Regions from separate parts of the Peribacillus sp. NJ11 genome, predicted to be linked through region 2. Evidence: riboswitches for the same ligand, from Rfam matches in the RefSeq annotation. Region 2 holds a riboswitch; each other region holds the start of a gene.

Region 1 (5,584 bases), 800 kb from region 2:
CTCTCTGATTCGCCTGTTCCACCTTCGTTTGGCGAATCTTATAAATCGTAATCAGCATAATGAACCAAACAGGAGTAACGAATAAGGCAACACGAGTGTCGCTCGCAAGTGCAAGAACAACAAGGACGAACGCTAGGAAAGCAAGGATCAAGTAATTGGAAATTGGATAAAATGGTAATTTAAATTTGTTCTTTTTCACTAGATCAGGTCTTGTTTTACGGTATTTCAAATGACTGATGACTGTAATTCCCCAAATAAAGATGAAACATACTGTAGAAATACTTGTAATCAAGGTAAATACTCCTTCAGGCATTAAATAGTTCAAAACAACGGAAATTAAAATGACGACAGTTGAAAAGAACAATGCATTGGAAGGTACTTTACGGTCATTAAGTTTTGCAAACGGTACAGGTGCATTTTTATCTTTGGCAAGTGAGTATACCATCCGGCTTGTACTGAAGATTGCGCTGTTACATGCCGAAGCAGCCGATGTTAGGACGACAAAATTAACGATACCAGCAGCTCCAGCAATACCTACAGCCACAAATACTTGGACGAATGGGCTTTCCGTTGGGATGATTGCGTTCCACGGATAAACACTCATAATGACAATAAGTGCGCCAATATAGAAAATTATAATCCGAATAGGAATATTATTTATGGCTTTGGGGATAACTTTTTCTGGATTTTCTGTTTCACCTGCTGTAAGTCCTACAAGTTCAATGCCCACAAACGCAAACACTACCATCTGGAATGAGAGGACAAAACCATTTATTCCATTTGGGAACATACCTTCGTGACTCCATAGATTCGTGAAACTTGCTGCGCCTGAATCAGTGGAAAAGCCTTTAATAATCATGAAAATACCGATAACAATTAATGCTAGAATAGCGATGACCTTTATTAATGCGAACCAGAATTCCATTTCGCCAAAAAGTTTAACGGTTGCAAGATTCATAAATAGCAGAATGACTAGGGCAATCAATCCTGGCATCCACTGAGGTACGGAGGGAAACCAATACTGAGTATAAAGACCAACTGCCGTTAAGTCGGCCATTGCGATTGAGATCCAGCAAAACCAGTAGGTCCAGCCGGTTACAAATGCTGCCATATTACCTAAATAGTCTCTTACAAAGTCAACAAAGGAATGATAGTTCAAATTAGATAAGAGTAGTTCTCCAAGTGCGCGCATGATTAAAAAGCAAATGATGCCTGTAATCATGTAAGCAAATAGAATTGATGGCCCAGCTAAATTAATAGATTTTCCTGCTCCAAGAAATAATCCCGTTCCGATTGCCCCACCAATAGCTATGAGTTGTACGTGCCTGTTTTTTAACCCTCTATCCAACTTTTGTTCCTGCATACGATCTCCCACTTTCTACTTTTATAGGCTACTTGGAATTTTTTCCTTATAAAGGGTCAGCCCTTCAATGAGTGTGAATTATTAGCGTACTGGGAGACTGACCTATCATTGTAAGCGCTTTCCTAGGTGGGTACTAGATATAGTTTTTTGAAATAAAGCTACCTACCTTTTTTGAAAATATAGCATTAATTGTACAAATCAAAGGATAGATCATTTATCTTCAGATCTCAATGCACACTTCCTCTCTTTTTATCTTTCCAGGTACAAAAAAGGACAGAGGAAAGATAGGTATTTTCCTACTTTCCTCTGTCCTTTTACCTGAGAGTTTAACTCCTTCGGTGGCCTATGGCTCTCTTCAGAGACGCGTCCAATTGTAGTCCTTTTACCTGAGAGATTAGTCCCTGCTTTTAGGATTTGCTCCTTCGGTGCTAAACATTGTTTAGACTCTCCCACAATCATCATCCGCTGATATAAAGTTGTTTTAATAGTTGTATATTATCGGGTTTTAATGGATATTTCAACGATTATCTGAAAAAACTCTATTTTCTGAAATTTAAGCATGGACTAATTTGAACTTTATGAACAGTATATTTTAGAAGTTATTAGCTATGAAAAATCAAGCTTATTAGCAGCTTTTCTATGTCGCAAAGAATCCCAAACAAGCTTATGTATAAGCAAAAATTTCGGCATTTTTCCGAAACAAAATTTAAAGCCCGGAGAGGACATAATAACTATAGTTTTAACATAATTGATGTATGGAAAAAGAGAAAATTCGAGACTCGCGAAAATCCTTGCAGCAGTAGAGATTGTCTAGGAGCTTCCTCCCTAAGTTCAGCAGTATTTTCAGAAGCCTTCTCTTCTTTAGCAACTTCCTCTTTGTCCCCACCACCTGCTATATTAGCAATGATGACAATTGCTAGAACCCATCCCCACCACTTCTTTGGCTTCTTTAGCTTGATTTTCTTTTCCTTAACCATTTTAACCTTATACCCCCTTTACAGTTTTTCCGACGGACTGTTGTAAACAGAAATAGAATAACATAATTTGGATCAATAAGGTTTATATTTATCATCACGTATTCATTTTCACAACGCTTGACGTGTTAACGAAACCATCTCCCATTACATTTTACCTGTGTCAAACCGGAACTCTAAGTTGGTTATCCTCTTCTTTTAAAACATATTCATATAGTATGATCAAATATATATACCTTATTATTTGCGTATATTCCTATTATAGATAGTAAGATATTTCACTAACAAATATTAACATCAAAAAAGGGAGGTGAATACTCAACTTAGCAAGTAAATAAACCATTCGAAAGAAGTATTGCTATAAAATAGAAAAAGCCATTGGAGCTCATCGCAACAATGACTGTTTCATATAATCGCTTTTCTAATATAAAAAAATGAATTGCATTAATCGTTAAATAGGAATAAAGAATGTCTTAAACAAGTTTTTTTAGTAAATCATACAATTTAAATAAATATACTCGTTCTAATTCCTTTGGTTCAACAGCGGTGTAATAAGGCTTATAAAAGAGAAAGTGCCATGTACTTAAATAAATGCTCCGTATACTTGTAAACAATGCTTCATAAAACCATAAAGCTTTTGAAAAATAATTTTCCTCATTCGCGGTAATTTCTTGATATTCAATTCTGATAAAAAGAGAATGTCCATTCAGAGCAACATCTGATTTAAAGTAAGGTGAACTTGTTGCAATCACTTCATCTGTTTCAACATCTGCTGTAATCGTTTCTACGAGTGATCATGTTTGGTTAGTACGGTTTCCAATATAGCTAAAATTTCTGGTGAATTTATCAATGTTTCGGCATCTTCGATATGATAGCTTTGAAACGAATCAATTTGTTCTTACGAATGGTTTTCACGGTAAACATGAGGTGTAACTCCGTACATTTCTTTAAAAAGACTCGTAAAGGACTTTATATTCGCATAGTAAAAGAAAATGACACGAAAGAAAATTAAAGAAACAAGAAACATTTACTTTTTGCTCCTTCTAAATAAAAGTAGAAATTATACGGGCGCTTTATGTGCCCGTATAATCGCACAGTTTTCGTCAACTCTACAATAGGCCTTAGAGAACTAACCAATGGTTTGTCAACATTTTTCAATAAACATATTAAATATTTCATGCTATACTAAATCTTTTAAACTAGACTAAATTTTGGAAGGCCGTTTTGCTTTTTAACTGTGCATAATCCATGTAAGAGTATAGTAGCATAGCAATGGAAGCTACTTTAAGAGCGGTTAGTAAACTATCAAGCTTATCTTAATTTTTTTAAGGCACCGCTCCATGCAATCGTTTGATCTAACATTGCATTGACATTACCAAGGTGTAAATCAGCTGGTTTAAATGTCTTGTAGTTTTCAAAGTCTGTAAATAGTGAAAATGTTGGATTTACTCGAACGTCCGCAACAAGTAATTCACCTAAGATGCCACGCAAATGTTCAGCTGCACGAGCTCCGCCTGTTGAACCATAGCTCACGATGCCCGCCGCCTTGTTGTTCCATTCATCGCGTGCGGAATCAAGCGCATTTTTTAATGCTCCTGTAATACTGTGATTGTATTCCTGTACGATAAAAACAAATCCATCTAAGCTGGAAAGTTTTTCTGCCCAAGCTGTTAACCCTGGTTCTTTACCAGTGCCTTCACCCAAAAAAGGCAATTTAAAGTCTGCAATATCTACGATTTCATAATTTGCATCTCCGCGTTTATCTGCTATTTCTTTTACCCAATTTCCTACTTGTGGACTTACGCGTCCTTGACGTGTGCTTCCTAAGATAATTCCAATGTTTAATTTCCCCAATGGTTTTTCCTCCTCGTTAATGTTTGTTTAAAATAATGAAGTTATAATTTTAATTGATTTATATGTTTTCAATGACTTCCACTAATGTGTAGTACCCACCTTCTGCATCTTCAATGAGATGATTTATCTTGTTAAGGTGTTCAGTAAATTCACTTTTTTCTAACCAATTTTTATGATGATCAACACTTTCAAAGGTAGTTATCATAATAGCCTTATTTTTATCAACAGAACGATGCCAACGACTATTAATCCAACCAGGAACACCTTGAGATCCCCTCTTAAAATTGAGAAGTTCTTCAGACTGTATCGCAACTAATTCATCTAGTTTGCCAGGTTTAGCTGTAAATACATTAATCCATACTATTAATTTACTTGAATTCATATACATAATCTCCTGTCATTTAAATTTATTTTTCTCAATGCGTTATAAATCTGCTCTTTCTTTTTCATTATTGGGTGTCAGTACTAACTGTCATGATTATTTAGGAAAAACTAGGGAGTTAATGCCCTAGTGAATGTTTGCACACTTTCCATTATAAATGCCTCAAGGGACACGGTCGGATAGTTCTCATCGGCATCCAGGTTGTTCATAAAGGCACCAAAATTCATCATCATGAACGACCACGCTTGCAGCTCTGGGTCTGTGTGAATAAGTTTTCCTTTTTCATACATCGTGTTAAAATAGTTTGTCAAAATTTCCAGTAACTGCCGAGGATGCTTTTGTGTTCTTTCTCGAAATCCGGGTAAATTGCCTTCTTCCTTGATACTTATCATAATCATTTTCCGGTTACGATTCATGATTTCATGATATGTTCGACTTATCAGTAGTAAGTCTGAATGTAAATCCCAAACGATTTGCCTTTCATTAAAAAGTTTTGTCATTTCTTCGGCATAGTGATATCGGTCAAATGCCGTTTCTAAAAGATTTTGCTTACTTCCGAAGCGACGAAACAGTGTCTTTTCACTCAAACCTGCCGCACCAGCGATTTCCAGAGTAGTAACACCATTGTAGCCTTTCTCTGCTATTAGATCGATCGCAGCAAAAAGTAGCTTATCATCGTTACTTAGATTATGACTGTTACTCATACTCTCACCTCTACCCTTCAAACTGTCAGTGCTTACTGTCATTTTTATTTTATTCTATTCATCAGTTTTAAATTTGTCAACAAAAATTTCCATCATAAGGTAAGTTTGTCATTATACTGAGGAGATGCTTAAGAACCCGGATGAAGTAATTCATCTTGTTATGTACCCATTGGAGATAAATGAGGAAGTGATCCCTCTTTATATTTTCCCGTTCCTTTCCTTATCGTAGAAAAATCAGGGTTATTAATTAAAAAATGTTTGAACGTGCAATATCTTGGTTTTGCCGGAAGAATTCTTTTAAGAAGAA
Region 2 (5,584 bases):
CGAATTGGACGGGCAAATCCTTTAGCTAAATTAATTTGTCCTTCATCGCTTAAGATATATTCTCTAGTTGCCATCGCCGCATGCGGATGCTTTGCAAATTTGTTAATAATAGTTGCGTAGCCGCTTACGACTGAACCTTCAGTTGGAATGGTGACTTCAAATTGATCGCGGTTAATTTGGTCAGCGTAACCAAGAGCATTGAAATCCCAAACAAGGGCAACTTCCACTTCCCCTTTTTCGATGTTAGCCGGCTTGGCATCAGTTAAGCTAAGGCGGCCTTGCTTGGCAAGCTTAGCAAAAAAGTCAATTCCTGGTTGGAGATTTGTTTCATCACCGCCGTTAGCGATAGCGGCAGCAAGTACGGCCATTTGATTCTGTGTACCACGCTGAACATCTCCAACAGTTACTTTATAATCCCCTTTTAATATGTCATCCCAAGATTTAGGCGGGTTATCTACTAATTCTTTATTAGTAAAGAATGCAATCGTTCCTTGGTAGCCAACAACCCAATCTCCATTGTCATCTTTTGCCCACTCAGGTACCTCGTCCCAATAGGAAGTTTTATATGGCATCGTTAATTTTTTTTGTTCCGCGATTGGCCCAAAGGAAATCCCTACATCGCCGATATCAGCTGTTGCACTCTCTCCTTCAGATTCCATTTTGGCAATCTCTTCGGCACTGGACAAATCTGTATCATTGTGTTTCAATGTATATTTTTTCATCACTTCATTCCAAGTTTCTCCCCAGTTAGCCCATGAATCAGGCATACCGACACTATTAATAGTCCCCTCTTCTTTTGCCTTTGTTTCAATTTCTTTCAGGGTTAACGAACTTGGATCCTTAACCACTGGAGCAGCCTCCTCATTAGTAGCTCCACAAGCAGCTAATCCCAGTACACTCACTCCTAACATCACAGCTTGAATAGACTTGTAACAATTCTTCTTGAATGTGCGATTCATAAAAAGTGCCTCCATTTAGTGTGGAATCTTTAATGTTTATTACTGTTTGTTACGGTTTAATCATAATCTGAAAACATTAATTCCACATAAACCAAATATTAAGATTTTGTAAATCAGCTCTTTATTTCTCCAACTCATCAGCTTTTATCTTCATAAGTATTAACAACAGTCCGCAAACAGGATCAAGTAAATGCAAGTCTATAAAAGAGAAATGTGAACAACTTTTATTCAAACATATCACCCTTTTACCTCTCTTTTTAGCTCGACGTTAACAAAGCTCCCGGTTAGCTAAATAACTTTTCATGCAAAAAACTCTCTTGATACAAGAGAGTTTTACATAGATTTTATTAAACAGATAGAATTATCAATGTGGCTATAAATAATAATTGTTTTGGGCGGAGTTTTCTGGAAGGTAAATTTTACTGGAATCATAAAATTATGACAGGGATTCCTTCTTTATAGCTTTAGGTTTAGGATGGCAGATATTTTAGGATATTGGCTCTGATCATGCCTTTACTGTTAATAATGCAATAGATTAAAAATAATAAGTATTTTATCAATGATTGAAGGTGTTTCGTTCCGTCCCCTTGTTTCCCAAAGAAAATAGTTCTTGTGACTCCATTCATGGCTTCTCCTTTGTTTAAGCCTTTTTGAATCTTTTTTCTTAAAAGTTCACTAGTAAGGTAATTAAGAATAAAAATAGTCTTTTCGATTCAACCCATTTCACGTAAAGCTGCAGCCAAACTGTTTTGCCTAGAGTTAGAGTCTATTTCCCCCTTAATAAGTGATGCTGAGATAGTACCTTCTTTTATAGAATGAGCTAATCGTAAAACACCTCATAATTTTCTTTAATAATTTTTATAGTTATTTGGCCACGTAAAATGGACCCTTAATTTGAATACCCGCTTGCTTTCTCTTATGAAAAAAGCTTTGAATCTGACAAATCTCTGATTCTTGGTACAGCTAAAGCCCAATAGGTGAGTTAATCCAAAAATTTGATCTGTATAGCCAGCAATATCGGTGAATAGCCGGTTTGAAATAAAATAAATAATCGTTAAGTAACCATTTTAAAAGAACACAGTTAGTATATTCATACATTCTAATTCAATTAAAAAAATCCCTGTTATTCAACGGGGACAATGAAATAAGAGAGATATTTATTTGGTATTTGACACAAAAACTGTGACGGAAAGAGTGTAGGGAAAGATTTCGCAGAATAATGGATCAGTTGAATTTAATTATTTGATATTTATACAACCATTCATCTAACTCTTGACTAGTTTTAATCGTATCGGAATGAGAAAGTCCTTTTAACATTCCGATGACAATCAAACGGCCTTTCAAATAATTAATCTTAGTTTCTATTTCTGATAGTAATTTTGTGTTCATTACTTCGCCCCTGTTAATTTGTATAATTGTTCTAATGATACTGACGATTAACATTATAAATGAGTAGATGCTGTCTACTTGAGCGGGTTAAGTCTACTTTATATGTCTTCTTCAACTACACTACTTTTTCAATACCCCTTTAATTTATCCACCCTTTTCTTTAAAAAAAACAAAAACAATCAATGTGATTATGCATATATCAAAAAGACTCTCTAATTCTATTCCCAAGCATTCAGCAACTGCTTTTGCTGCAATGTATGCATAAGTGGACCGCCTTGAATTCCTGGGAATACGGATTAATTAATCGCTTTGATAATTACTTCATCGTTCGTTAAAATGATGCCCCCCGCGGTCCTCTTAATGATTTATGAGTGGTACTTGTCACAACATCTGCATATGGGATTGGGGATGGGTGAAGACCAGCCGCCACCAGCCCTGCTATATGAGCCATATCCACCATAAGTTTTGCTCCAACTCGATCGGCTATTTCTCTAAATCGAGCAAAATTAATCGTTCTTGGGTAGGCACTTATCCCTTCAATAATCAATTTAGGTTTTTCTTTCTTTGCTATTGCTTCCAACTCATCTAATCAATCAATTGGGTATCTTCTCTAACTCCATAAGAAACAACTTCAAACCATTTTCCTGAAACACTGACTGGACTTCCATGAGTTAAGTGGCCGCCATGTGAAAGGTTCATTCCCATCACTTTATCACCAGGCTGAAGCAGTGAGAAAAAACCACTAAATTTGCTTGTGCACCTGAGTGAGGCTGAACATTTGCATATTTAGCTCCAAACAGCTTTGTTAAGCGCTCAATAGCTGCTTGTTCTACCACATCGACAAATTCACATCCGCCATAATAACGTTTTCCTGGATAACCCTCTGCATATTTATGCCCATAGCTTCTAATACTCTTGGCTGACGAAGTATTCTGATGAAATCAACTCTAGTGTTTGATGTTGCCGTTTCCGTTCGTTTTCAATTGCCTCAAAAATGGTTCGATCATATTTCTGCAAGCTCATTCTTATTTCCTTCTCTGTTTAGATAACTGCTGCCACTCCATAACATGTCCCCTGGTTTTGCACGCAAAACAGGACAGAAAAGGGTAATGGCAACATTCCCTTCTCTGTCCTTTTACCTGAGAGTTTAACTCTATACTGAAAAGAGTCTTCCCCTTTGGTGGCGTTTTAAAAACGCACTCTCCAGAGTTGCGTCCCATTGTGGTTCTTTTACCTGAGAGATTTGTTCCAAGGGTTTTTTTGGAACTTGCTCCTTGGTGGCTGTCTATATTGCACTCTCCCACAATCGTCATCCACTATATATATTTGAACACTCTATATGTTTACTATTGAAGATTATTTCTATAATTGTTTTTTATGGAATCTCCTCTTTATTTATACATATTCAGGAAACTAAGAAAAGAAAAACGGAGGAAAGTCATTTTATATCAGCAAACGCTTTCAAATTTAATAGACTAATGCTTCTTTATGAAGTTCTGCTCTTGATGATCGCTGATTATATCCTGGTTTTTCTCTTTTTCTTTCAAAACATAACTAAGCAAGTCTAATGAGAGACGCGCTGCTACTTGTCCAGTTATTCCAGCATGGTCGTAAGGAGTAGCTACTTCTACCATATCAAAACCGATTACTTCTCCTCTTTTTGCAATTCCATGGAGTAATTCATTGACTTCATCATAAAGCAGGCCTCCAGGAGAAGGTGTGCCTGTCGCAGGGGCGATCGATGGGTCGAGACCATCAATGTCCATGGTAATATAATATTTTTCACCTGCTGGAATAAGTTCCAGAACCTGTTCAAATCCCATCTTTCTCATTTGGCGGGGAGACAAGATGACACTTCCGTATTCTCTGGCAGCATCGACATCTTCTTTTTTACTGCTGCTGATTCCACGAATGCCCAATTGGAAAATCTTTTGAACATGATTCATTTCCGATAAGCGGCGGATGCAGCTTCCATGTCCAACCCGCATTCCTGAACGGTGATCTGCCCAGTCTAAATGTGCATCAATCTGGATCACATGAAATGGCCCGAGTTCACCCAAGCCCTTTCCTACTGGAATTGTAATGGAATGATCTCCACCTAATACAACCGGCATTGCACCTTTTGAAACTATTTTTCGAATGGCTCCTTCCGTATTATCATGGGATTGCATCATATCCCCATGTACCATGTCCACATCGCCGCAATCAACGACTTTCCATTTCGGGCCAAGATACATGATATCATTTTCAATATCATAGGCACCATCTAACCCGAAACTATATAATGTAGAGCCTTCACGAATTCCCCTTGGACCCATTCTTGCGCCTGACTTCCATTGTGTTCCCATATCATTTGGAACTCCAATGACAGCAACATCTGCGTCTAACTGGTCTAAATCAGGACATACGGGATATTTCCCGAAAGTACAGATTCCGGTAAAAGGTAAATTAAGATGTTGTTTTTTATTATTCGACATGAACTTTTCCTCCCACTTGTATTACGTTCTTCGAAAATAATATAGATGCAAGCTTCATGCCATCCTATAAAACTAGGTAAAACTGAATAGTGTTATCAATAATGACTACCAGGAACCAACATATTTTCTGATTACTCGAAACTCCTTAGTAAACGCCACAGAGAAAGGAGCACAGGGAATATAAATTCATATCAGTAAAATATTATTCTTGTCTTATTTAGGTTTTAAATAAGACAAATCTTGATGAACTGGCTTTTTACTCGTAAAATAAACACTTAGGAATCTGTTCCAGCCCATCTTCAGAAATAATATTTGAAATTAAAATATTTGCGAATTTCAAAAAAATGCTTCCTCTATTATTAGTCATACATTTTTTCGAGGTGTGCATACTCACTCTCTTTTACTCATTTATCTCTACTTCTCAATTTTTAATGATCAAACCACTTGGTTGGCTCCACTTCTAGATTAATGTTGATTTGTTTTACCTCACTGAACTCATCTAAACCAAAAGTTCCTAATCCACGGCCAATTCCGCTCTGCTTATAGCCTCCCCACGGCGCTTCATTGTAGGCTAGATTATAGGCATTAATCCATGTAATTCCGGCTCTTATTTTCTTAATCACTCTTAAAGCCTTAGCACCATCTTGTGAAAATACACCAGCTGCAAGGCCATATGGCGTATCATTGGCAAGCTGGATGGCTTCCGCTTCGTCCTTAAACTTTTGAACGGTAAGGACTGGCCCGAATATTTCTTCCTGA
Region 3 (5,584 bases), 4.3 Mb from region 2:
AAGGGAAGGGAATAGCTGTGTAATGAGACTGTATCCCATGAGAATTAATGCCGACATCGTTTCGCCGCCGTTTAAGGTGAAGTAGACGGCTATAAGGGCAATGATGGGAACAAGGAACTTTGCCAATCTTACAACGTGCCGATCGGATACTGTAGGTGCGAATTCCTTATAAACGTTTTTCGCGAGCAGTGTAGCGACGCTCATCAAAAGCATGGATCCAGGCACCAATGCGGTCAGCAATCCAGCTCCGCCGATTATGCCTATGAACCATGGATCAAAGGTCTCGATCGAAAGGCGCAGCAATGAGAGGTCTGCATCTGCCCCAACGAGTCCAGGCACTTTCAATATAGCTGTAAACCCTACAAAAAAGACGAATAACAGCATGAGCGTATATAAAGGGCTGATGATGGCATTTTTTCGAAATACCTTCCCACTGCGCGCTGAATAAACAGCGCTGAAAACTTGGGGCCACATATAGAAACCGAATACGAGCAATATTACCGTGGAGATAAACCATGATACGCTAAGTCCCTGCTCAGGGAACTTTAGAAAACCGGGTTTTGCCGAATCAATCGCTTCAAACATCGGCTGAAATCCACCAAAGTAATGAATGGGCAGATAAATCCCTAAGAATCCTATAATGGCAATCATCATGATATCTTTAATGACTGCTGTCCAAACTGAACCGTGTATACCGGATATCATCACATAAATGGTAAGGCTGATCGCCCCCATCCAAACCGCCGCAGACATTGAGATGGCACCATAAGAAGCTTCTGATACAATGATCCCCAAACCTTTCAGCTGCACGACGATCACTGGAATCATCGACACCACACCGACAAGCGCAGCCAAAATTCCTAAACTAGGACTCTTATATTTGCTTACAAAGAAATCGGATTGAGACATCAGTTTATTTTCTTTGGCATATTTCCATATTTCCGGAAGGAGCCAATAGGATAATACGTAAGACAAAGTAATGTAAATAAGAACATATAGAGCGGGTGCGCCCTTTCCATAAGCCCAGCCGCTGCCGCCAAGGAAGGAGAAGGTCGTATAGATTTCCCCAGCCATCAGCAGAAAGACGAATATTGCACCAAAGCCACGTCCGCCCACCGTCCATTGTTCCAAGTCCATATCTTTTCCTTTTGAAGAGCGAATGCCTAAAAATATCGACAGAAGTAAAAATGCTAAAATGATTAAGAGAGCAATATTCATTCCTGGTCACCTTCCCGATTCCTGGGATCCAGCTTATACATGATGCCCAAGATGGCAGAGGTAAGGACCACCCACATAGCCATCCAGAACATATTGAAAGGCATCCCTAATACATAAGGTTCTATTCTATTAACAAAAGGTAGAAATCCTAGTATGCCTATGAAAGGAACTAGAGTAAGGATATATATAATCTTCATTAAACAAACCCCTCCGTATTAAATAAAGTGAAACGTCCACCAATGGGGGTTTTTCTTTAATACCACTGATGGATGGGTGAACCAAACGGGGAAGGGAAATTCATACATGATTGATTTCCCTTCTTTTACAAGTTCCGATGATATATATTAGCTTACACTATTTCGATATAAAATTTAATGTGGTTGCTTGATATATTTTTAGCAACCGAGTCCACTGATGGAAAGTTGAAGTGTTTGTTGAAATGGATAAAGCCTTGAATTCATATTGAGTTCAAGGCTTTATCCGTTTTCTATCTTTTTTTCTGGTAGTTATATAGTATCACCAAGAGTATGAACCAGATTGGCGTCATGAGCAGTGATAGTCGTGTAGCTTCAGCGAATAGCATAACGATAAGGATGAACAGGAATAATCCTAAAATGACGTAATTGATAAAGGGTGTAAAAGGAGCCTTGAAAGTTGATTCGGCTCTGAGGTCAGGCCTTGTTTTCGAATATTTGATATGGGAGATCAAGATTATGCTCCATACCCAAATGAAACAGATGGCACTGATGGTCGTCACAACGGTAAATGCCTGTTCCGGTATCAGTTTGCTTAATAATGCCCCAAGTGATACAACGATTGTTGATGTAAACAAGGCATTGCTTGGAACAGCCTGTTTATTTAATTTTTTCAGTTTGGCAGGGGCTTCGTCATTCCTGCTTAACGTATAGAGTATTCGGCTTGTTGAAAATAAACCGCTGTTGCATGCAGAAGCAGCAGATGTCAAAACGACGAAGTTGATGATCCCTGCAGCTACAGGAATGCCGATTAACGCAAAGACCTCTACAAATGGGCTGCTCGTGGAATCCAGTTGAGTCCATGGGTTGACGCAGAGAATGACGAATATGGCACCCACATAGAAAAGTAAAATCCGGACAGGGATTTTATTGATGGCAGACGGAATGTTCTTTCTCGGGTTCGCCGTTTCTGCTGCGGAAACCCCGACCAATTCGACACCTACAAAGGAGAAGACGACCAACTGTAAAGATAATAGGAATCCGGAGATGCCATTAGGGAACATGCCTCCATGATTCCATAGGTTCGTTAGGGAAACCGTTCCGGTATTGGTATTGAAGCCGATGATCAATAAGAAGATACCTACGATGATCAAGGCGATGATTGTGATTACTTTAATGATGGCAAACCAGAATTCCAATTCGCCAAATAACTTAACGGTCAATAGGTTCAATCCTAACAGGATGACCAGGCATATTAGAGCCGGAATCCATTGAGGGATATCGAACCAGTATTGTATATAGACACCAACAGCTATGATATCGGCCATTGCGGTCATGATCCAACAGAACCAATAGGTCCAACCGGTCACGAAGCCAGCCCATGGACCGACATATTCGGTTGCGAATTCAGTGAATGACGTATACCCTGCATTGGATAAGAGCAATTCGCCTAGGGCCCTCATCACAAAAAACAAAGCAATCCCTATTATCAGATAGGAGAAGATGATGGATGGACCTGCCAATTGTATGGCTTTTCCGGATCCTAAAAATAAACCGGTACCAATGGTTCCTCCTATTGCAATCAGTTGTACATGACGATTTTTTAAATCTCTTTTTAATTCCTGTTTAGCCAATTCGTACGCCCCCGTCTTTTATGGTCTTGATAGTGAATGATTTCAAACCTGCTTGGTCTTGGAGAGAGGGACGTGATTTTTCGCCCAGCTTGCATTTCCCAATGGTTTTTTTCACGAGTGTTGTTTCCGTCCAATCACAAAGTGGACAATAAAAAAAGAGATTGGATAATACCAATCTCTTAAAGGGTTCAGAATAACAATTTATCATTCGTTACTCTTCTGTCCTTTTGCCTGAGATTGTGAATCCTTCGGCGCTGCATCTTGTACAGTCTCTCCAGAAGCTGCTCCTGCTATAGTGTCATCCATAGCGTTCATCGCTTGCTTGTATGTGGTTGTGTGAAAATGTCAGTCAGTGATAATCTTCCACTGCTGAATCGTTCATTATACTTATAAAATAATATTGGAATTCTATCATTTATTTTTTCGGAGGTCAACAAATTTTTGCATTTACAACACTTCTTGAAATGGTTTAAATTTTTATAAACATTCACTTGCGAAGGTTTGAATGGGCTCCGATCAGAAGTGATTGTTTTCTGCTCTTTTTGTACTATCACTATTATAAAATACTGATCATCACTTTTTTAAAATGATAATTTTTGATTGGGAATATCAACAAGATATTTTTGGCAACTGTTTATTTGAAAAATACATTTGTATTTTTACAGAATATTTACTATTATAAGATAAGAAAATAAAATTAAAGTGTTATGCAAATGATTAGGATAAAGCATTTTTACCCGCAATAATAATAGAGAGTCGATTGGTGGAAAGGATATTAATATCATTGCCGCTAATATTGCATCTGGGGGAGTTAAACATGTCAAATAAGGAATTAAAGAGAGGGCTGGAGGCACGTCATATCCAAATGATAGCCTTGGGCGGAACCATCGGGGTTGGGTTATTCATGGGATCGGCGAGCACGATCAAATGGACCGGGCCCTCTGTAATGCTCGCTTATGCCATCGCAGGTATATTTATATTTTTCATTATGCGCTCTATGGGGGAGATGCTATATTTAGAACCGACTACAGGTTCTTTTGCAACCTTTGCGAGCAGCTATATACATCCTTTGGCAGGTTATATGACTGCTTGGAGCAATTGGTTTCAATGGGTAATCGTCGGAATGTCCGAAATCATCGCCGTTGGAATGTATATGCAGTATTGGTTCCCGGAGTTACCAGCTTGGATACCAGGTGTGGTCGCCATGATCATCTTGGGGGCGGCCAACCTCATTTCCGTAAAATCTTTCGGGGAATTTGAGTTTTGGTTTGCGCTTATAAAAATAATTACGATTATATTGATGATCATTGCCGGTCTTGGCCTTATTTTCTTTGGAATAGGGAATGGGGGGGATGCGATTGGATTATCGAATCTTTGGGCAAATGGCGGCTTCTTTACGGGAGGTTGGACAGGATTCTTCTTTGCGCTTTCCCTTGTCGTGGCTTCCTATCAAGGCGTTGAGCTTATCGGCATCACAGCCGGAGAAGCGAAAAATCCAACAAAGACCGTAACAAAAGCGATCAAATCAATTATATGGCGCATTTTAATTTTCTATATTGGCGCTATCTTCGTCATCGTGACGGTTTATCCTTGGGATAAACTGGATGACATCGGAAGTCCATTCGTTTCAACCTTTGCTAAAATCGGTATCACTGCAGCGGCAGGCATCATTAACTTTGTCGTAATCACTGCCGCAATGTCTGGATGCAACAGTGGGATTTTCAGTGCAGGGCGTATGCTTTACACTCTAGCATTGAATGGCCAAGCTCCTAAAATCTTTGCAAAAGTATCTAAAAATGGAGTGCCGGCATATTGTACGATCGCTGTATTATTAGGATTGGGCATCGGGGTTATCCTGAATTACCTTGCACCGCCGCAATTATTCCTTTATGTATACAGTGCGAGTGTTTTACCCGGGATGATTCCATGGTTTGTATTACTTATCAGTGAGCTTAAATTCAGAAAGGTAAATGCTGTTGAAATGGAAAAACATCCGTTCAAAATGCCGTTGGCCCCTTACAGTAACTATGCGACAATTGCCTTTTTACTGATGGTGCTGGTTGGTATGTGGGTCAATCCGAGTACCCGGATTTCCTTGATTGTCGGGATCGTTTTCCTAGTCTTGGTCGCAGCAAGTTATTACCTGCTGAAAATGGATAAACGAACTCCATTGGATGTTAAATCCGATGATGAGATTTCTGGATAAGGTACGAAAGCATAAAGCGTTAAAATACTTTTTAAAAAGCCCTTCTCTTGATCGAGAGGGGCTTTTTTTTTTGCCTTTGTGGATCAATTGTTGGAATTCACGAGTGAACCTGCGATGAAGCATTTTCTGGAAAATACTCCAAATGAAAATGCAGCAATTTGGCACCAATCCATAGGGGCCGCTGGTCGTGCGGACCCAAATGAACGGCTTTTTATTATCGCTATGCCATTATCGTCCAGGAGTATTTAGCTACATGGACCAATCCAGACGAAGAGAGGCTAAACATTCGGTGGATCAAGGACCTGAAGCACGCCTTGTCACCATTTACTACC
Region 4 (5,584 bases), 1.8 Mb from region 2:
AGAAGTGGAAGAATCGCTTGTGGCCGATCATCTTGTCCACCTTGCCGTTAAGGATGTGACGTCAGAGTGGGGGGAAGAGGTCCCGGAAATCATCCAGGGGGAAATTTTATACCCCAATGGTACGGTGCGATATTCCTTAATGGAGGAAGACGGTCCTTACGTCTATATAGAATTTTCATCGACGACTAAAAATGACCGAAGGGGTAGGGTCATCATTCAATACGATACAGAAGCGGGGCGAGTGATACAATGGATAGAAAAGCAGGCTGTGTAATACGTAAAATACACAGTCTTTTATAAAGGTTCAATCATGTTCAAGCGATAGATTCGCGTGTTTAGGGAACAAGTGAAGGAATAAAACAAGCGTAAACCGGGCATACTTTGTTTAGGGTGATTTTTATATGTCTACAAACGCTTATATTAAATATCTGACGCAACAGCTTGTCGAATATTTTAATCTGACCAAAAAAGAACGAAAAGAAAAGCGACGTCATAGAAAAGAGGATAAAAACCATGGTATGTCCCATTGGTTTGGCATTGTCCCTTTTGCTTTGTCGATGTTCTTAAGGAAAAATATCAAGAAATAGAACAGATGTCCTTAAATTAGGACATCTGTTTTTTTATTAAGGATCCTATCCCAACGCCCTATCTGAAAGGTAAAATAAACCTCCATTGATGATGGATATTCGGATGTTCGGTTCATATTGTGCTTTTAAGGCTTCTTTTTCGGTAAAATAGCTCTCACTTTTTTCGTCCATATCCTTGTAAAAATGCTCCAATAAATTCAAGTCATTCTGCCAGCGAAGCATTGCTTCTTCCGCCCAAGAATGGTCATCATCCTCGAAACTGGTTCTGATGTATGTATCCAGTCTTGCCAATCCACTCTTGGGCATGATGAGCGGTGAAAGCGTAAAGGAATAATCCGGAATTTTTGGGGTGACCTTAACCGGTAAAACCCGATGGTGAAAGCTTTCCATGATCTCGCCTGAGATTAAATTCAATCCGATGGACATAAATGTATCTTTTTTACGATCGCATTGATAGGATATTTTCACATTAAGGGTTAGCCAAGGAAACAATGGATTATTCCCGCCTTTTGATGGAGGAGTATCCTCAAAAAGTCTAGTATACCCTGCCAGATTTTTTGTTGATTGAATAATTTGATGAAGGCGAGGGGAGCCAAAATGAATCATTTCTCCCTTTAAATCGGGTGGAGCATGTTCTGGGTCGGTAATGAAAGTCATCTGGGCTGGGTTCGGAATGCCACCGGTTTTTTCTAGATAGTGCCAATAAAAGGGTCTGTTCATTAATTCTTTATCCATTTCAATTGTCAGTTGAACGGTAAGGTGGGTGGGTGTATTATCCAGTATTTCACAATCATTGGCTTTAAAGTAAGTTAATAAAAAATCATGAATTTCCCGTTGCTGCATGAACCTCACCTTCCTTCATGGATTGAGCGAATTGAATTAACGATGAGAAATTATCCATCTTGATTTTCATTTCGCCCTCTGTTTTGGACTCGCCGACTACATCAATTAAGTATTCTTCAATGTTGTTAATTTCCAGTTTGGTTAGAATATCATCCAGTTCACCAATTACTTTTTCAAATAAATTAATTTTTTCGTATAGTAACTTCAGAATATGTTCTTCAACTGTATTTTTCGTGGCAAAGTTATAAATCATGACATCTTCTTCCTGACCAAGCCGGTGAATCCGCCCAATTCTTTGCTCGAGTCTCATGGGGTTCCATGGTAGGTCAAAATTAATCAAGTGATGGCAAAACTGAAGGTTTATCCCTTCCCCGCCCGCTTCGGTTGCGATTAATACCTGTATTTTCTTTTGGAATAATTCGCGCATCCAGTCTTTCTTTCCACGCTTAAATCCGCCTCGGAAAGGGACTGAAGAAATCCCATTCTGTTGCAGGTACCATTGCAGATAAAGCTGGGTCGCTCGGTATTCGGTAAAGATAATCACTTTGTCATCAATTTTCTTGATCAGTTCCAAAGCTTTTTCAGCTTTGGAGTTCTGAACCGTTTCGTTCACTTTAGAAAATAAATCATCAAGCTTTGCCAAAAAGTCAGGGGAAGGCTGGTCGTATTTTGCTTTCATATTTTTTAAAGTATAAAAGACTGCCTCCCTGCTGCTGCAGGCTTCCCTTTGGAGAGTGAGAGCTGAAAAAGCGCTTCCTTTTGTTCCATCCGAAATAGGCTTGAATTTGGAAACGGCATCGTACAATGCCTGCTCGGTTGGAGAAAATTCAATTGTGATGGTTTCCACATGCCTTTTTGTCCATTCAATACCAGTATCGGCCCGCCGGTTTCGTATCATAACAGTGTTGACCAGTTCCTTTAGGTGTTCATCTTCAATTATGTTCCGGCCTTTCCCTTTATATTTTTCCGAAAAGAGTGAGGCATTTCCCAAGTGGCCTGGTTTCAATAACGAAACGAGGTGGAAAATTTCCTCGACTTTATTTTGAATGGGAGTAGCTGTCAGGAGTAAACAAAATTTCTTTTTCAGATTTTGGACGAATTCATAGTTCTTCGTCTTATTATTTTTAAGTTTATGAGCTTCGTCAATAATGATGAAGTCATATTCCTGATTGAAAATGATATCACGATGTGGATCGCGTTTCGCTGTATCAATGGATGAAATGACCACATCACAGGAGTCCCAAACATAACTTTTTCTCTGAACGACTGCCGGAATATGAAACTTGGTATTCAATTCAAAAGCCCATTGTGTGACAAGTGAGGCCGGTACAAGGATCAATACTTTTTTTACAAGGCCTCTAATCATATATTCTTTTAGGATCAAGCCGGCTTCAATTGTTTTTCCGAGCCCTACCTCATCAGCTAAAATGGCCTTTCCATTCATCTTTTCCACCACTTGCTTTGCTGCTTCCAATTGGTGGGGAAGCGGGGTTAACTGCGGAAGGTGCTTGGGCGCCTGTAATCCCTCAAAATCAGGGATGATGAGATTTTCCTCCATTTGAACCGCCAACTTATAAAGCTCCCAATTTCCCCATGGACCGTCATTTTCCATCTTTTGCAGAAACTCGTCATTCCATTCAGAATTGAAGGATATATTGATTTTCATAGAAATAACTCCCTCTTAAATCATAATTTCCTTAATAAAAGGTCAAAACCCGAACATTTCATATGTGAAGTAAGAAAAATATTTCTCTTCAAAAGATATTGCAGAGATAAGTTTCTTAGGGTAGGATATAAGTATATTTAGAAAATTCCAATTTCCAAACGCTGTAAAGAATCTTTGTATTTCAGTTTTGCAGTTCGCGTTTTCTTAGTATGCGCTACAGGCTCCTATTTTATCCAAGATACTGAAGGAGATCATTCAAATGGTTCCTGAAGTTTTAGGAGAGTTGGCAGAGAATGCATTCCATGATGCTCAAAGGTTTTACTAATGCTTGGGGCTTGTTCGCTTACTTTCATTGGTAGACCATTTATATGCGGGTGAAGATAAGGGGAGAGACTACGGATGTAGCGCCGAAGGAGCAAACTTAGCAGTGAATCTCTCAGGCAAAAGAACTCTTATTGGACGCAACTCTGGAGAGCGCCGCCCATTTTGGGACGGCCACCAAAGGGGAAAACCTATTATATAGGTAAACTTTCAGGTTTCAGGACAGAGAAAAAGCTCAAACGGGCTTTCTCTGTCCTTTTTTGTGCTTTTTTCACATCATGAATCAGGATATCTGATGCGTAATGACAAGAAGCTTTGATAATGAAGCCATTTAAATTAAAAAATCTGAGGGGGGTCATTTTTTGACCAATTTAAAAAGAACACCACTATTTGAAGTTTATCGTGAATGCGGCGGTAAAACGATCGATTTTGGCGGCTGGGAACTTCCTGTCCAATTTTCGGGTATAAAGGACGAACATGAAGCCGTACGTACAAAAGCGGGGTTATTCGATGTTTCCCATATGGGGGAAGTTGATGTTAAGGGGCTTGGGAGCCTTTCCTTTTTACAGAAGATGCTGACTAATGATATATCAAAGCTGCAACAGGGCGGTGCCCAATATACGGCTATGTGCTATGAAAACGGCGGGACGGTTGATGATCTCATCGTTTATAAGCGGGCTGAAGACGACTATCTGCTCGTGGTCAATGCAGCGAATACAGATAAAGATTTCGATTGGCTGCAAGCTAATCTACCGGAAGATGTCCAAATCACAAATGTATCGAGTCACTATACACAGCTAGCACTTCAAGGGCCATCTGCAGAGAAGATATTACAAAAACTATCAGAAAATACTGCCTTAAGTGAAATTGGATTTTTCAAGTTCAAGGAAAATGTCATGATAAATGGTATCTCCACGATGGTATCCCGTACCGGATATACTGGTGAAGATGGTTTTGAGATATATAGCGACAGTGAAAACGGTCCTGCCCTTTGGAAGGCGATTCTGGATGCCGGAAAGGAAGAAGGGATTCAGCCGATTGGTTTAGGTGCTCGTGATACCCTGCGTTTTGAAGCGAAACTTCCGCTGTATGGGCAGGAACTTTCAGCGGACATCACCCCAATAGAGGCCGGGATCGGTTTTGCGGTAAAAGTGGATAAGGAAGCAGATTTTTTCGGGAAAGCCGTTCTTGCTGAACAAAAGGAGAAAGGGGCTCCCCGCAAGCTTGTGGGAATTGAAATGATTGACCGTGGCATTCCACGTCATGGGTATAAGGTCTACAGCGGGGACAAAGTCATTGGCGAGGTCACGACTGGTACCCAATCACCAACGTTGAAGAAGAACGTAGGGTTGGCACTTATCGATAAGGAATTTTCGGTGCTGGATGCGGAAGTCGAAGTGGAAATTCGATCCAAACGTTTGAAAGCCGTTATCATACAAACACCTTTTTATAAAAAACCACGTAAATAGAGGGGAATGGTCATTAGATGAAACATCGTTATTTACCCATGACAGAGCAAGATAAACAAGAAATGCTTGAAGTGATAGGTGTACCTACTGTTGAAGAACTTTTCAATGATATCCCTGAAAGTGTTCGTTTTCAAGGCGAATACGATATCAAGCCCGCTAAATCGGAACCTGCCTTAATAAAAGAATTATCAAGGCTTGCTGCCAAGAATGCGGATCTTAAAAATTATGCTTCCTTCCTTGGTGCGGGTGTCTATGACCATTATGCACCGGTCATCGTCGATCATGTTCTTTCCCGTTCTGAGTTTTATACGGCTTATACACCCTATCAGCCTGAAATTTCACAGGGCGAGCTTCAGGCCATCTTTGAATATCAAACGATGATTTGTGAATTGACGGGTATGGATGTGGCTAACTCCTCCATGTATGACGGCGGGACAGCGCTAGCTGAAGCAGCCATGCTTGCTTCAGGTCAGACACGACGCAAGAAGATTCTCATTTCAGGGACGGTTCATCCTGAATCAAGAGAAGTTGTTAAGACCTATGCGAAAGGACAACGCGTGGAAGTGATCGAAATTCCTTATAAAGACGGTGTGACGGATATGGCCGCCTTAAGGGAGTTGGTGAAAGATGATATTGCAGGAGTGATTGTGCAATATCCGAACTTTTTTGGCCGTATCGAGCCATTGAAAGAAATGGAA

What was found. Region 2 has a riboswitch for glycine ahead of glyA (serine hydroxymethyltransferase). Riboswitches for the same ligand answer to the same signal wherever they lie in the genome.
Region 1: linked by a shared signal. The riboswitch ahead of QUF86_RS19525 (amino acid permease) and the one ahead of glyA (serine hydroxymethyltransferase) in region 2 are both predicted to bind glycine.
Region 3: linked by a shared signal. The riboswitch ahead of QUF86_RS02310 (amino acid permease) and the one ahead of glyA (serine hydroxymethyltransferase) in region 2 are both predicted to bind glycine.
Region 4: linked by a shared signal. The riboswitch ahead of gcvT (glycine cleavage system aminomethyltransferase GcvT) and the one ahead of glyA (serine hydroxymethyltransferase) in region 2 are both predicted to bind glycine.

Annotation. Positions count from the first base shown of each region.
Region 1 covers NZ_JAUCFO010000001.1:3,968,139-3,973,722, forward strand. The annotation lists gene QUF86_RS19525 (amino acid permease) at 1-1,363, opposite strand, end outside; glycine riboswitch at 1,668-1,724, opposite strand; glycine riboswitch at 1,728-1,825, opposite strand; gene QUF86_RS19530 (hypothetical protein) at 2,095-2,340, opposite strand; gene QUF86_RS19535 (NADPH-dependent FMN reductase) at 3,649-4,191, opposite strand; gene QUF86_RS19540 (putative quinol monooxygenase) at 4,250-4,573, opposite strand; gene QUF86_RS19545 (TetR/AcrR family transcriptional regulator) at 4,684-5,277, opposite strand.
Region 2 covers NZ_JAUCFO010000001.1:4,767,204-4,772,787, forward strand. The annotation lists gene QUF86_RS23275 (ABC transporter substrate-binding protein) at 1-959, opposite strand, end outside; partial or broken gene QUF86_RS23280 (Tn3 family transposase) at 1,541-1,984, opposite strand; gene QUF86_RS23285 (aspartyl-phosphate phosphatase Spo0E family protein) at 2,184-2,348, opposite strand; partial or broken gene glyA (serine hydroxymethyltransferase) at 2,583-3,371, opposite strand; glycine riboswitch at 3,467-3,560, opposite strand; glycine riboswitch at 3,561-3,661, opposite strand; gene speB (agmatinase) at 3,824-4,825, opposite strand; gene QUF86_RS23300 (aldehyde dehydrogenase family protein) at 5,254-5,584, opposite strand, start outside.
Region 3 covers NZ_JAUCFO010000001.1:456,165-461,748, reverse strand. The annotation lists gene QUF86_RS02320 (sodium:solute symporter family protein) at 1-1,218, opposite strand, end outside; gene QUF86_RS02315 (DUF3311 domain-containing protein) at 1,215-1,415, opposite strand; gene QUF86_RS02310 (amino acid permease) at 1,706-3,046, opposite strand; glycine riboswitch at 3,256-3,334, opposite strand; gene QUF86_RS02305 (amino acid permease) at 3,864-5,252, shown strand; gene QUF86_RS02300 (hypothetical protein) at 5,440-5,584, shown strand, end outside.
Region 4 covers NZ_JAUCFO010000001.1:3,014,599-3,020,182, forward strand. The annotation lists gene comGG (competence type IV pilus minor pilin ComGG) at 1-274, shown strand, start outside; gene QUF86_RS14905 (YqzE family protein) at 402-587, shown strand; gene QUF86_RS14910 (YqhG family protein) at 633-1,430, opposite strand; gene QUF86_RS14915 (DEAD/DEAH box helicase) at 1,408-3,096, opposite strand; glycine riboswitch at 3,471-3,558, shown strand; glycine riboswitch at 3,562-3,645, shown strand; gene gcvT (glycine cleavage system aminomethyltransferase GcvT) at 3,780-4,886, shown strand; gene gcvPA (aminomethyl-transferring glycine dehydrogenase subunit GcvPA) at 4,904-5,584, shown strand, end outside.